DNA from 3 places in the Glutamicibacter soli genome. Region 2 is predicted to be linked to each of the others. Evidence: riboswitches for the same ligand, from Rfam matches in the RefSeq annotation. Region 2 holds a riboswitch; each other region holds the start of a gene.
The links. Region 2 has a riboswitch for thiamine pyrophosphate ahead of ACTX90_RS01490 (3-oxoacyl-ACP reductase). Riboswitches for the same ligand answer to the same signal wherever they lie in the genome.

Region 1 (4,333 bases), 240 kb from region 2:
GGCGGCCATCGGATCCGCGGCGCCGAAGAAGTCGACGAAATGGTGCACCGGCCCGTGCCCGGAGCCCACCTGCAGCTCGTCAGCGGCGCCGATGGCGCGCAACAGGTAGCCCTTGGCCTGTTCCAGCGCGGTCGCCCAGTCGCCGGTGGCGGCGAAGCGGGTGGCCAGCGCGCTGGACAGGGTGCAGCCGGTGCCATGGGTGTTTTTGGTAGCCAGGCGCGGGGAGCTGAACTCGGCCAGCACCCCGGCGGCGGAGACCAGCGCATCGGGGCACTGCGCCCCGGCCAGGTGCCCGCCCTTGGCCAGCACCAGCACGTCGTGGGCGGAGGCCAGACGCCGGGCCTGCTCCAGCACGAGCTCCCAGTCCTGCGCGGCGGCTTCGCCGAGCAGCGCGCCGAGCTCGGCGGTGTTCGGGGTGATCACGGTGGCGCGGGCCAGCAGCGGGTGCAGCGCGGCGGCGTCCTCCAGCAGGGCATCGCCGCTGGTGGCCACCATGACCGGGTCCAGCACCACCGGGGCGTTGACGGTATCCAGCCAGGCGGCGACAGCGCCGATGATCTCCTGGTTTGCCAGCATGCCGATCTTCACCGCGTCGATGCGCACATCCGCGCTGAGCGTTTCAAGCTGCGCGGTGACGAAATCCCCGTCGATGGCCTGCACTCCGCTGACCCCGCGGGTGTTCTGCGCGGTCAGCGCCGTGATCACTGCCATGCCGTAGCCGCCGTTGGCGGCAATGGCCTTCAGATCGGCCTGGATGCCGGCGCCGCCGGACGGGTCGGAGCCCGCGATGGAAAGGATGTTCACCTGGCCGCCTCCCAGGCGGAAACCAGCTGGGCGCTGGCGCTGCGCGGATCATCTGCCTGGCAGACCGGGCGCACCACGGCCATCCCGGCGCCGCCGCCGGCGCGGATGGCCGCGGCGTCATCGGCGGTCACCGCGCCGATGGCCACGCAGGGCAGCGCGGTCCAGCCGGTGCGTTCCGCGAAGCCGTCCAGGCCCAGCGGGGTGGGGTGGTCCTTCTTGGTCGGGGTGGCGCGCACCGCGCCAACACCCAGGTAGTCGATGAACTCGGCATCCAGGTTGGCCTGGGCGATCTGCTCCCGCGTGGAGGCGCTGAGCCCGATGATGCCCTCGCCGATCAGCTGGCGGGCCAGGGACACCGGCACGTCCTTCTGCCCGATGTGGATGCCGGCCACCGCGGCCCCGGCGGCGCGGGCCGCCAGGAATACGTCGATGCGGTCGTTGACCAGCAGCTGCGCCTTGCCCTCGGTCAGCTTTGCGGCCGCAAGCGTCAGCTCGAAGAACTCGCGGGCGCTTTCCTCCTTGGCGCGCAGCTGGATCCACTGGATCCCGCCGGCCACGGCTGCCTCGATCACCTCAAGGGTGCTATGCGGGCTGCAGCTGGCGGTGTTGGCCACCAGGTAGGCTCCGAGATCACGCATAGGTCTTTTCCTCACAGTTCAGGGTCTCAAGTGCGGCGGGCTCGACGGCCGCCAGGGAATCGAGGAAGGCCACGGCAAAACTGCCCGGCCCGGAGCTGGCGGCCAGCGCCTTTTCGGCGGCCAGGCCGTAGTAACCATGGGCCGCCACGGCGGCTTCGAACGGGTCCTCATGCACCGCGAGCATGCCCGCGCACACCGCACCCAGGGCGCAGCCTCCGCCGGTGATGCGGGTCAGGCCGATGCCGTTGGTGTGCACCAGCACGGTGCGCTGCGCGTCGATGATGGCGTCCGCCTCGCCGGAGATCGCGACCACCGAACCGTATTTCACTGCCAGCTCACGCCCGGCGGCGGTGGCTTCCTGCACGCTGTCCAGCGAATCCACACCTCGGCCGGAGGACTCCCAGCCGGCCAGCGCCATGATTTCCGAGGCGTTGCCGCGGATCAGCGTGGGGCGGCGGGCGACGATGCGCCGGGCGAATTCCGTGCGGACCGGCAACGCTCCGACGGCCACCGGATCCAGCACCCAGGGGGTGCCTGCGGCGCTCGCCGACTCGACGGCTTCTTCCATGGCGCGCAGCTGCTCGGTGGTGGGCGTGCCCAGGTTGACCAGCACGGCCGAGGCGGCCGCGGCGAACGGCCCGGCTTCCCCGGGCAGGTCAGTCATGGCCGGGGCCGCGCCGGAAGCCAGCAGTACATTGGCGGTGAAGTTGGTAACCACGGTGTTTGTCAGGCAGAACACCAAGGGGGATTGTTCCCGGTAATTGCGGGCAACAATAGGCAGAGTCATGCGACATCCCTCCGCTAGCTTGACCTAGTTCAGGTTCAACGGGTCTCATCTCAGTCGGCTTCTCCGACACCCCGTGTCACTGATCCCGAGGGTACGCAGATATCTGCGCAAGGACAAATCCTTAACGCCGTTGGAAGTCGGCCGGCCCATGCCGGCCGCTAGAGCCTCGGATCTTCGTAGCCCCTGCCGCGATCGATATTCTTCCGCGCTTCCCGAAGTGCCCTGGAGATTTCCGGGTCAGATCCTTCGAGGTCGTCGGCTCGTCGGTCGAGACTGCGCATGGCGCCTATGGCAAACGGCAGCGCGCAAAGTATGACCAAAACGCAGACGATCAAAATCGAAACCGGATCCACAGGTTATCCATTCCAAGCATTGCGGTGAGCTTAGGCTGAGCCTACAAAGAGGGGCGGACACCGTCAACCGAATCCCGGTTGCTCGGGAAATGATGCGGTGGTGACAGGGTTACCGAGCTATCGCGTCCTCCGCGCAACCAGCGCCTTGACCGTCGCCGCGTCCACCCCCAGCTCCGCGGCCAGTGCCCAGACCCTGTCCACTGCCTCGACCAGGTGCTCGTCCAGCGCTGGCTGCCCTGGCAGCTCATTGACCACGGTGCCCGCCCGGCGACGCGAGGAGATCAGTCCTTCGGCCTCCAGTTCCTTGTAGGCGCGGGCCACGGTGCCGGCGGCCACACCCAGATCGGCGGCCAGCGCGCGCACCGTGGGCAGCCTGCTCCCGGCGGCCAGTTCGCCCAGCGAAATCAGCGAAGCCACCTGGGCGCGGATCTGTTCATAGGGCGGCAGCGCCGAGTCCAGGTCAACGGTGATCTGGGCGCTCATCGGCGGCCCGCGTCACTGGTCTCCGGCCGCATCGAACCTTGCGGGCGCGGAAGCGCCAGCACCGCCGGCGCACAGAAGACCAGCAGGCCGAACAGGGAGAATTCGGCGAACAACTGGTATCCCATCATTGGCATGGCCACGAACGCGCCGGCGACTACGCGCAGCGAGCGGATTTCAAGCACCTGCCGATACCAGATTTCCACCTCTGCGCCCACCTGCCAAGGGATCGCCACGGAGCGGACGAGCAGGACGAATCCTGCATGCGCGGCGAGCAGTGCCGCGGCCAGCCCGGCAATGATCCACCGGTTCGGCGCGACAAATCCCCGCAGCGGATCCAGCGGAGGGAAGAGCAGGAAGTATAGGCTGGCCGCCATCAGGAGTCCGGCAACGACATAGGTCCACAGCGGCAGCCGTGCGGCGGGTTTGGGCATTCGCGCGGCCGCGCGGGTCTTGATCGCCATGTACGCCAGGTAGGCGGCGTTGACCAGCAGGTAGAACAGCGTCGCGCCCGCGAGGAGGGCCAGGATGGCGGTGGCGCGTTCGGCGGTCGGCATCTCCTGCGTCTCGGAGCTCGGCAGCATTGGCCATCCGACGGCGACCAGCAGGATGGCCGCCATGGCGCTCAGATACTGCACCGCGAACAGCTGCTCGCGCAGCCGGGTGAAGGCGCTGGAGACGGCCGGCCGCAGGGATTCGAAGTTCACCGGCGGGCGCCAGAAGAACATGACGACGGTGATGGCCAGGGCGATGTAGTTGGCGGTCTGGTCCCACCGGCCCGCGAGGTCGTTCATCCGTTCCCAGTACTCGATGCCTTCGCCACCCATGGATTTGTCGGCGTCATCGGAGATCCACCGTGCCTTGAAGTGCAGGGCTTCGCCGGCGAGGCCGGCCAGGAGCACCGTCACCGTGCGGTAGAGGCGATTGAGCCAGGTGATGCGCAGCAGCCGGTTGTCGTGCTCGCTGATGCCGTCCAGCGGCTTGCGCCGCAGGATGAGGATGGTGGCGGCGAAGGCGGCGACCAGCAGGAGGACCAGGCTCAGTGCCAGATAGGGCAGGACCTCTGCGGCCGAACGCAACCCGTCCTGGGCATCGGCGGTCATGTAGTAGCCGTCGCCGTCGTCCTCGATGACCTCCGGCGTGGGGGCGAAGCCCGTGACGTCGCGGACGCTGTAAATCGCCAGCATGCCGGCGGCGAAGGTTGCCGCCATGATTCCGACCAGGGACTTGGGCACCAGCCCGGACAAGGTCCGAGGCTGCAGCGAGGCCGT
Region 2 (4,333 bases):
AGACGCTGGCAAGCAACAGTACTACGCCAAACAACCGTGACTTCATTGTGCACCCTTGAACTGTCGATTTTCGCCAAGTAATCGCGAAAACAATTCGCTATCAGCTGGAATAACATCCATGATGCCATATCTCCAGCCGGTTGAACATACATCCAGGGTGGTAATTTACTGTGAAATACTCAGCCCGGGGGCTGAGTGCGGTGCCGGAGGGCTTCTGCTATATGCAGGAGGTCAGGATCTTCTTGATGGAATCATGCTCGGCTTGTGTCATCCATGCACCGTACTTGGCCTTGACCTGGGTCTGCCGCGACACGTATTCGCAGCGGAAGTCCTTGTTGGGTGGCAGCCATGTTGCCGCGTCCTTGTCGCCCTTGGCGGCGTTTGTGGGTCCGTCCGAGGCGAGGAGATTCAACGGATCGTTGGCGAACTGGAGGCGCTCATCCTTGCTCCATTTCTGGGCGCCCTTCTGCCAGGCGTCCGACAGCGCGACGACATGGTCGATCTGTACGGCGGAACTTGTGGTTTGGCCGCGCTCGAAATTGATCGTCTTGCCCGTGTAGGGGTCATGGAAAGTTCCGCTCAATACCACGCAGTCGACCCGGGCCGGTTTGTATTCAACATTGTCCAGATCGCGAGCGAGGATATCGTTGCGCGCATCGCAGCCGTTGTTGTCGGTATCTTTCCATCCGTTGCTGAATTGCTCGCGAGAGTAGCCGGTCTTCGGTGCGCGACCCTTGATGGCGATGTCTTCCAATTGGTTCAGGGACGTGGCATACGTCGCCTGCTGATCGGCTGTCGGGGTCGCGGCCTGGGCGCCGTTTGTCCCGGTGAAATCCGTGGAAGCCAGCGATGAGCAGGAAACCAGTCCGAGGGTGGATGCGACGAGAACTAGGGACAGGGTGCGGCGCAGCAGTCGCATGCGGTGGTACTTCTCCTTGAATATGCGGCGGGACTGCAATCCGCGGTCCCAGCATTCGACTCTATGTGCCTGCACCGACGAAACTCTGATTCGCTCCAGGTGTCTTGCTGTGATTCTCTTCTCGGAAGTTGGCAGGCTGAATTGAAAAAGTTACCATTTTGCCGCCATAATCCGCTGTGACAAGTATTGTTTTCTTTCGGTAGGCGAAATATGGTCAGCATGATGCTGATTTGAATGACCATCGGGATGTTGCTGTGAAGAAGTTTCTGTATCCACTGCTGGCCGGCGTACTGCTGCTCAGTGCCTGTACGACACCCGTATCCAAGCTTAAACCCGTGGAACAGCAAGATCTCGGCGGGTATGACTCGGCCTGGGAAGCGGAACAACACGGTGACGATCCCTACGCGAAGTATTACCAAGAAGGTGTTCCGATTTTCTCAGAGCTGCAAACACAGGTTCTGCGAGCTACCCCGATCTTCGGCGACCTTGATACGCGTGATGATGGGGACGAATTTGCCATGGGACTTTCGGGATTTTTCCGATCCACGACCTTTATAGGCGAAAATGGCGAGCAAGAGGTTATCAACGATTCGACATCCATGAGCGGCACCGCGGAAGAAGCGGGTGATTACAAGGTTGAATTTGGTTGCTGGGGTGTTGGGCGCGCGGCCGTGCAGGTTTTCATCAACGTAGATTTTCCGGAAATTGGCATGGAGCCATCGGTCGAGATCCCATTGACCTGCGAGGTCCCCGCAGCAACCACCCACGGCGAGTTTGAAATCGGTCCATCCGCCGAGAGCTACAGCATTTTGGTTTCCGGTGATCCCGAAACCATCGGATCCTACGAACTCAACCTGTACCAAAATGATGGCAAGTGAGCGAATGAAGAAAATGCTGCCTCTGCTCGGAGCTGTAATTCTTGCGCTCACGTCCTGCACAACTCCGGTGTCCCAGCTCGGCCCGCTAGATCGCGAATCGCCCAGGCAACAGTCAAACACCCTCCAATTCCAGCAACCCGTCGAGGAATCGTCGCCTGAGGAGATCGCCCACCGCCAAGAAGTTGCACTGCACTACCCGCCGCTGATGTATCTGGCGATGGTCGGAATATCCTCAGACCCTACCGCTATGGACGGCATAGGATTCTGGCAGGGCGAAATCGAGCAGCGCGGATATCAAGGGTTGGTTGCATGGAACGCCGCACGCTTTCTGTACCAGCAAGGCGGAACCCTTGCGCCGGAAGAACTCTCCTTGGAAACAGATGGCTTACCGGGTCCCTATTTGATCAAGTTCAGTTGTTCAGGCGTGGGCCAGATCGACCTACGCGTCAGGGATGGGCAGAGCGCCCTGAAGCAAAAAATTGTCCAGTGCTCGACAGATCCGAATGTCGTGGAATTCGAACTTGACGAGAAAAATATCGAGAATCTGGTCATCGAGCTGATCCCGGAGCTCTCGGCTCCGGCGGGTTTTGAAGTCCAGGTCATCCAGTAGCTCCGGAAACACCCGGCGAAGACACGTGTTCGGCCGTCCCGGACGGCTTGTGGTACTAATGGGACGTAGTGACACGGGGTGCCGCCATGCGGCTGAGATAAAACCCGTCGAACCTGATCCAGTTAGCACTGGCGAAGGGAATGTCCTGGATACCTCGATGCCACGCATCTACGCCGGGGTCCCGTTCGCCTTGACACATCTTCAAGGAGTTCGAGCACCATGAACGCACACGCAGCAACCGACACCGCAGCATCCACCACCACCGCACTGCCGCTCAAGGAACAACTGGTGCTGGTCACCGGCGGCGCCCGCGGGCTGGGCGCGGCCATCAGCGCCGCTTTTCTGGACGCCGGGGCGAAGGTCGTCGTCAACTACCGCAGCTCGTCGCAGGCGGCCGAGGAACTTGCCGCCGCATTCCCCGGACAGGCGCTGGCATTGCAGGCCGACGTGCGCGACGCCGCCGGGCTGAAGGACCTGGCCGCCGCCGCGGCCGAGCACTTCGGCCGCCCGATCACCACCTTGGTCAACAACGCGCTGGTGGATTTCTCCTTCAACGCAGATGCCCGTTCCAAGGCAGACGAGCTGTCCGCCGAAGAGCTCACTGCCCAGTTCGCCGGTTCCGTGCTCGCACCTGTCGCCGCGATCCAGGCAGTGCTGCCGGGCATGCGCCAGGCGGGCTTCGGACGCATCGTCAACATCGGCACCAACCTGTTCCAGCACCCAGTGGTCCCGTACCACGACTACACCGCGACCAAGGCGGCGCTGCTCTCGCTGACCCGCACCTTCGCGGATGACCTGGGCCCGGAAGGCATCAACGTCAACATGGTTTCCGGGGGCCTGCTGCGCACCACGGATGCCTCGGCCGCCACTCCTGAAGAGGTCTTCGACCTGATCGCCTCCGGCACCCCGCTGCGCCGGGTGACCTCGCCGGCCGAGCTCGCCGACGCGGTGCTGTTCTTCGCCTCGCCGCTCTCGCGCGGGGTGACCGGACAGAACCTGATCGTCGACGGCGGCCTGGTCAAGGGATGAGCGCATCGAGGAAGCAGGCCCGGTTCAACCTGTTCATCTACGGCGCGGGGCACCACCAGGCGGCCTGGCGGGCGCCGGATTCCCCGGCCGAGCGGCTGGGCGAGACCGCGTACTACGTCGAATTGGCGCAGCTGGCCGAACGCGGCCTGCTGGACGCGGTGTTCCTGGCCGACGGCCAAGCCGTCTCCCCGGAGGCCGCGGCGGCAGGTCCTACTTGGTTCTTCGAACCGTTTACGCTGCTGTCCGCGCTGAGCCAGAAGACCAGCCGGATCGGTCTGGTCTGCACGGTGTCCTCCAGCTTCTACACCCCGTTCCACGCCGCGCGCATGCTGGCCAGCCTGGACCGGCTCTCCGGCGGCCGGGCCGGCGCCAATGTGGTCACCAGCATGTGGGATACCGAGGCGCAGAACCACGGGCGCGAAACCCTGGGCGACCATGCCTACCGCTACGGCCGCGCCGACGAGTTCATCACGGTGCTGCGGGGGCTGTTCGGATCCTACCCCTCAGCGGCGGTGCGGGCCGACCGCGCAGGCGTGTTCACCGACCCGCGGCAGCTGTCGGCCATCGACCACGCGGGCGAGCACTTCGGTGTGCGCGGGCCGCTGAATATCCCCGACGGGCCGCAAGGCTCCCCGGTGCTGTTCCAGGCAGGGGCCTCCGCCCAGGGGCGCGAGCTCGCGGCGGCCCATGCCGAGGCGATCTACGCGGTGGCCGCCGACCGGCAGATGGCGCTGGACTACGCACAGGACGTGCGGTCCCAGGCCGCCGCGGCCGGGCGCGATCCGCAGGCCCTGGCCATCATGCCGGGGCTGGTCGCCTACGTGGGCCGCACGCTGGAGGAGGCCAAGGACAAGCAGCGCCGGCTCAACGACCTGCTGCCCGTCGAGCAGGCACTGG
Region 3 (4,333 bases), 1.7 Mb from region 2:
TGGAGGGAGGACGCGACTTCCTCTCGGCCGCCGACGTGGACGCCGTTGCCAACGCTCTTGAAGCGGTCTACTCCCAGCGCGTCTCGGTGCGGATCGCCCAGCTGGGCAAGGAGATCATCGGCTTCGCCGCCTGGAGCGAAACACAGATCGAGCTCTTGTGGGTACGCCACCACGACCGCCACCACGGCGTGGGCAGCGCGCTGCTGAATGACATCCTCGCGCTGTGCCCGGCGGCCTGCATCCTGATCAATGGGCAGAACGCGAGCACCCTCTCGTTTTTTCTCGACCACGGGTTCCAGATCGAAAAGGAAGCCGAGCACACCGACCAGCTGGCCCGGATCCAGCTGCGCCATGTCCGGCTTTCGGCCCCGGACGTGTCACGATAGATCCATGAGCGAAAACACCCGTGAACTGCGTGAAGTCAAAGTCGAACGAGTAGAGTCCAAAAGGTACCGGGCGACCAGCGGCGAAACCGGTGCCAGCCTGGAATTCGGCCAGGGCGAAGGGCTGCTGACCCCGGTGGAGCTGCTGCTGGCGGCCATCGCCGGCTGCTCGGCCATCGACGTCGACGTGGCCACCACGCGCCGCAGCGAGCCGGAGAAGTTCGAGGTGGCCGCCAGCGGCTACAAGCTGAGCGAGGAGGGCGCCGGACGCATGGAGGACATCAAGATGTCCTTCGACCTGAAGTTCCCGGACACCGACGAGGGCCGCAAGGCCGCCGGCATGGTCGAGCGCATCGTGAAGCTCTCCCACGACAAGTACTGCACGGTCTCGCGCACCGTCGAGCTGGGGGCCAAGGTCACCAGCGAGATCGCTGACTAGCGAACCTCCGGCCGCGGCGGGAAGCCGGCAGGGAGCCGGCGCATCACAACGCCGCATCACAACATAGTCAACATGCAACTGCCCGGTGCAGCGGCTCGTGGGGCGGATTCGGGAAGACCGAATCCGCACGAGCGCTGCCCGGGCAGTTGCGCGTGCGCCGCCGCGCAGGGGAGCGTGCCCCGAGCGCGGACGGCGGAAGCCTAACGCTGGGCCAGGACCTGGAAGGTGATGGTTCCCTCGGCATCCACGTTCGCGTCGAGCACCTTGTCATCCAGGGCGTCGGTGACCAGCTCGTCGAGGAAGACGGGACTGCCCTCGCCCTGGATCACCTGGTCCGCCGGCTGCGGGCCGTCGACGACCCGCACGGCGAAACGCGCGGTCTGCTGGCTTTCGGTCTCGTCGGCGGGCTGGATGCGGAGCCCCGCCTCGTTGTCCTCCGTCTGGTTGGTGACCAGCGAGGTCACGATCGCATCGGCCTGATCGGTCAGTGTCAGCACTGTATTCTCCTTCCGGTTGCGGTGCCGCCCGGTTCCGGGCAACTTCACGCAACGCTTCCGTACGAGCCGGGGCGCGGGCAAACGAACTCATGGATCTTTGAGGATTTACCCATCCGGCACCTTGGAACGAGGCGCGCCCGGGACTCCCGGACCGGCTGCGCCGCGCGCGAAGATGACGCGCCCGCGGCGCAGAGTTGGCATTTGTGGTGCAGCTCATGCCTATAATCGCTTCAACTCCGCGGGAGCCTGAACCGACCAGGCTGAGAGGGCACCGAGCCGACCGCTACACCTGATGCGGGTCATGCCGCCGTAGGAAGGAAGTGCCGTCGTTGCACGTTGCCATCATCGGGGCCGGGATCATCGGCCTGTCCACCGCCTTCGAACTGCGTTCGCGCGGCTGCGAGGTCACCGTCATCGACCCGGATCCCGGGCAGGGGGCCAGCCGCGCCGCGGCCGGCATGCTCGCCCCAGCCGCCGAAACCACCTGGGGCCACGGAATCCTGCACGAGCTGCTCGGCGCCTCCAACCAGGCCTACCCGGACTTCGTGCAGCGCATCGAGCAGGCCACCGGCCGGCGCCCGGACTACCTGCAGAACGCAACCCTGGTGGTCGCCGCCGAACCGGCCGACCGCGATGCCCTGCACGAACTGGTGCAGCTGCAGGCCTCCCTGGGCTTCAGCGCACAGACCCTGCTGCCCAGCGCCGCCCGCCGGCTGGAACCGGCGCTGGCCAGCAACATCGCCGGCGCGGTGCGCTGCGCCGGGGACCACCAGATCGACCCGCGCTCCGTGGTGGCGATCCTGGCCGGGCACCTGGACGCCCAGCTGGTCCGCGAACCGGCCGTCGAGCTGCTGCAGCGTGCCGGGACCACCCACGCGGTGCGTACCGGCAGCGGCCGGATCATCGAGGCGGACCAGGTGGTGCTCGCCGCGGGCCTGGGCACCGTGGCCGGGACACCGGAACTTCCGCTGCGCCCGGTCTACGGGGACATCTTCCGGCTGCAGGGCCCTGCGGGCCCGCGGCTGCTCACGCACACGGTGCGCGGGATCGTGCGCCGCGACCCGGTCTACCTGGTGCCGCGCGCGGACGGCTCGCTGGTGCTGGGCGCCAGCAGCCGCGAGGACGGCAACGAGGCGGTCAACATCGGGCAGATGCACAAGCTGCTGGACAACGCCCGCCGCCTGGTGCCCGGGATCGTCGACTGCTCGCTGAACGAGGTCATCGCCCGCGCCAGGCCCGGCACCCCCGACGACCGGCCGCTGATAGGGCGGCTGGATGACGGAATGGTGCTCTCCACCGGCTATTCCCGCCACGGGGTGCTGCTCACCCCCTTCGGCTCCTCGCTGACCGCGGACCTGGTCCTGAGCCAGCCGCCGCACGCAGAGCACGCCCGGGCCGTGGACCCCGCGCGCTTCAGCGGCGGGAGTGCGCCGGACCCGGCAGGACTTTCCCGAGCTGAACCGTCCCGAACCGATCCTTCACGACTTGCACCGACCCGAATGGAGCTGCACCCATGACCATCGACATCACGCTGAACTCAACCCCCACCACGATCCAGCAGGGTTCCACCCTGCGCGATCTGGTCTCTTCGCACTTGGGCCGCGAACTTGACGAACAGGGCCAGGCCGCCGACGGCACCAAGCTGGGCCTGGCCGTCGCCGTGAACGGCGCGGTGGTCCCGCGCAGCGCTTGGGCGCAGCGGGAATTGGCCGCCGGCCACACCGTCGAACTCGTCACCGCCGCCCAGGGAGGCTGAACCAATGCAGCGCAGCACGCAGAACACCACTGAAACCACCGCCGCCGCGGACCTCACCGAGCTGGATGCCGTCAACGACGCCTTCGAGGTGGCAGGGCGCAGCTTCGGCTCCCGGCTGATCCTGGGCACCGGCGGGGCCACCTCGCTGAGCACCCTGGAGCAGGCGCTCGCGCTCTCCGGCACCGAATTGACCACGGTGTCCATCCGGCACTACTCGGCCGGCGGCTCGGCCAGCGTGTACGAGCTGCTGCAGCGCCACGGCATCGCCGCGCTGCCGAATACCGCTGGCTGCTTCACCGCCCGCGACGCGATCCTCACCGCCCACCTGGCGCGCGAGGCGCTGGAAACGAACTGGGTGAAGCTGGAGGTGATCGCCGACGAGCACACCCTGCTGCCCGACCCGCTGGAGCTGTTCGCCGCCGCCGAGCAGCTGGTCGCCGACGGCTTCGAGGTCTTCGCCTACACCAACGACGACCCTGCGCTGGCCGCCCGGCTGCAGGACGCCGGGGTCGCGGCGGTCATGCCGGCCGGGGCGCCCATCGGCTCCGGGCTGGGCATCCTGAACCCGCACAACATCGCCACCATCGTCTCCCGCGCCACCGTCCCGGTGATCCTGGATGCCGGGGTGGGTACCGCTTCCGACGCCGCGAAGGCGATGGAGCTGGGCTGCGACGCGGTGCTGCTGGCCAGCGCCGTGACCCGCGCCCACAACGCCCCGCTGATGGCCGCCGCGATGCGCGACGCCGTGCGCGCCGGACGCGCCGCCCGGCTGGCGGGGCGCATCCCGGTGCGCGACACCGCGCTGGCCTCCTCCCCGGGCGAGGGAATGATGCAGGCGCTGATCGGGGACTTCTCGTGAGCGGCCGCGCACCGCTGGTCGCACCGCGCACCGCGCTGGACCCTGCCCAGCTGGCCCGCTATTCCCGGCACCTGACCCTGCCCGGGGTCGGGGAGGAAGGCCAGCGCCGCATCGCCGCCGCGCGCGTGCTGGTCATCGGCGCCGGGGGACTGGGCAGCCCGATCTCCAGCTACCTGATCGCCGCCGGGGTGGGCACGCTGGCGGTCATGGACGACGACACCGTGGAGCTGTCCAACCTGCAGCGCCAGATCATGCACCGCCAGTCGGACGTCGGGGCGCGCAAGGTCGACTCGGTGCCCCGGCTGGCGGCGCAGCTGAACGACCAGGTCCAGGTGGTTCCCCTGGGGCAGCGGCTGACCCCGGACAACGCGCTGGAGCTGTTCGCCGGCTACGACCTGG

Region 1: linked by a shared signal. The riboswitch ahead of thiM (hydroxyethylthiazole kinase) and the one ahead of ACTX90_RS01490 (3-oxoacyl-ACP reductase) in region 2 are both predicted to bind thiamine pyrophosphate.
Region 3: linked by a shared signal. The riboswitch ahead of thiO (glycine oxidase ThiO) and the one ahead of ACTX90_RS01490 (3-oxoacyl-ACP reductase) in region 2 are both predicted to bind thiamine pyrophosphate.

The regions. Positions count from the first base shown of each region.
Region 1 covers NZ_CM125969.1:55,853-60,185, forward strand. Annotated here, with positions in the region: gene thiD (bifunctional hydroxymethylpyrimidine kinase/phosphomethylpyrimidine kinase) at 1-804, opposite strand, end outside; gene thiE (thiamine phosphate synthase) at 801-1,442, opposite strand; gene thiM (hydroxyethylthiazole kinase) at 1,435-2,229, opposite strand; TPP riboswitch at 2,219-2,313, opposite strand; gene ACTX90_RS00300 (GntR family transcriptional regulator) at 2,700-3,065, opposite strand; gene ACTX90_RS00305 (hypothetical protein) at 3,062-4,333, opposite strand, start outside.
Region 2 covers NZ_CM125969.1:295,714-300,046, forward strand. Annotated here, with positions in the region: gene ACTX90_RS01475 (HNH endonuclease family protein) at 218-919, opposite strand; gene ACTX90_RS01480 (hypothetical protein) at 1,174-1,797, shown strand; gene ACTX90_RS01485 (hypothetical protein) at 1,802-2,407, shown strand; TPP riboswitch at 2,472-2,565, shown strand; gene ACTX90_RS01490 (3-oxoacyl-ACP reductase) at 2,627-3,436, shown strand; gene ACTX90_RS01495 (NtaA/DmoA family FMN-dependent monooxygenase) at 3,433-4,333, shown strand, end outside.
Region 3 covers NZ_CM125969.1:2,486,982-2,491,314, reverse strand. Annotated here, with positions in the region: gene ACTX90_RS11735 (GNAT family protein) at 1-386, shown strand, start outside; gene ACTX90_RS11730 (OsmC family protein) at 391-822, shown strand; gene ACTX90_RS11725 (hypothetical protein) at 1,023-1,319, opposite strand; TPP riboswitch at 1,548-1,652, shown strand; gene thiO (glycine oxidase ThiO) at 1,640-2,836, shown strand; gene thiS (sulfur carrier protein ThiS) at 2,833-3,075, shown strand; gene ACTX90_RS11710 (thiazole synthase) at 3,080-3,934, shown strand; gene ACTX90_RS11705 (ThiF family adenylyltransferase) at 3,931-4,333, shown strand, end outside.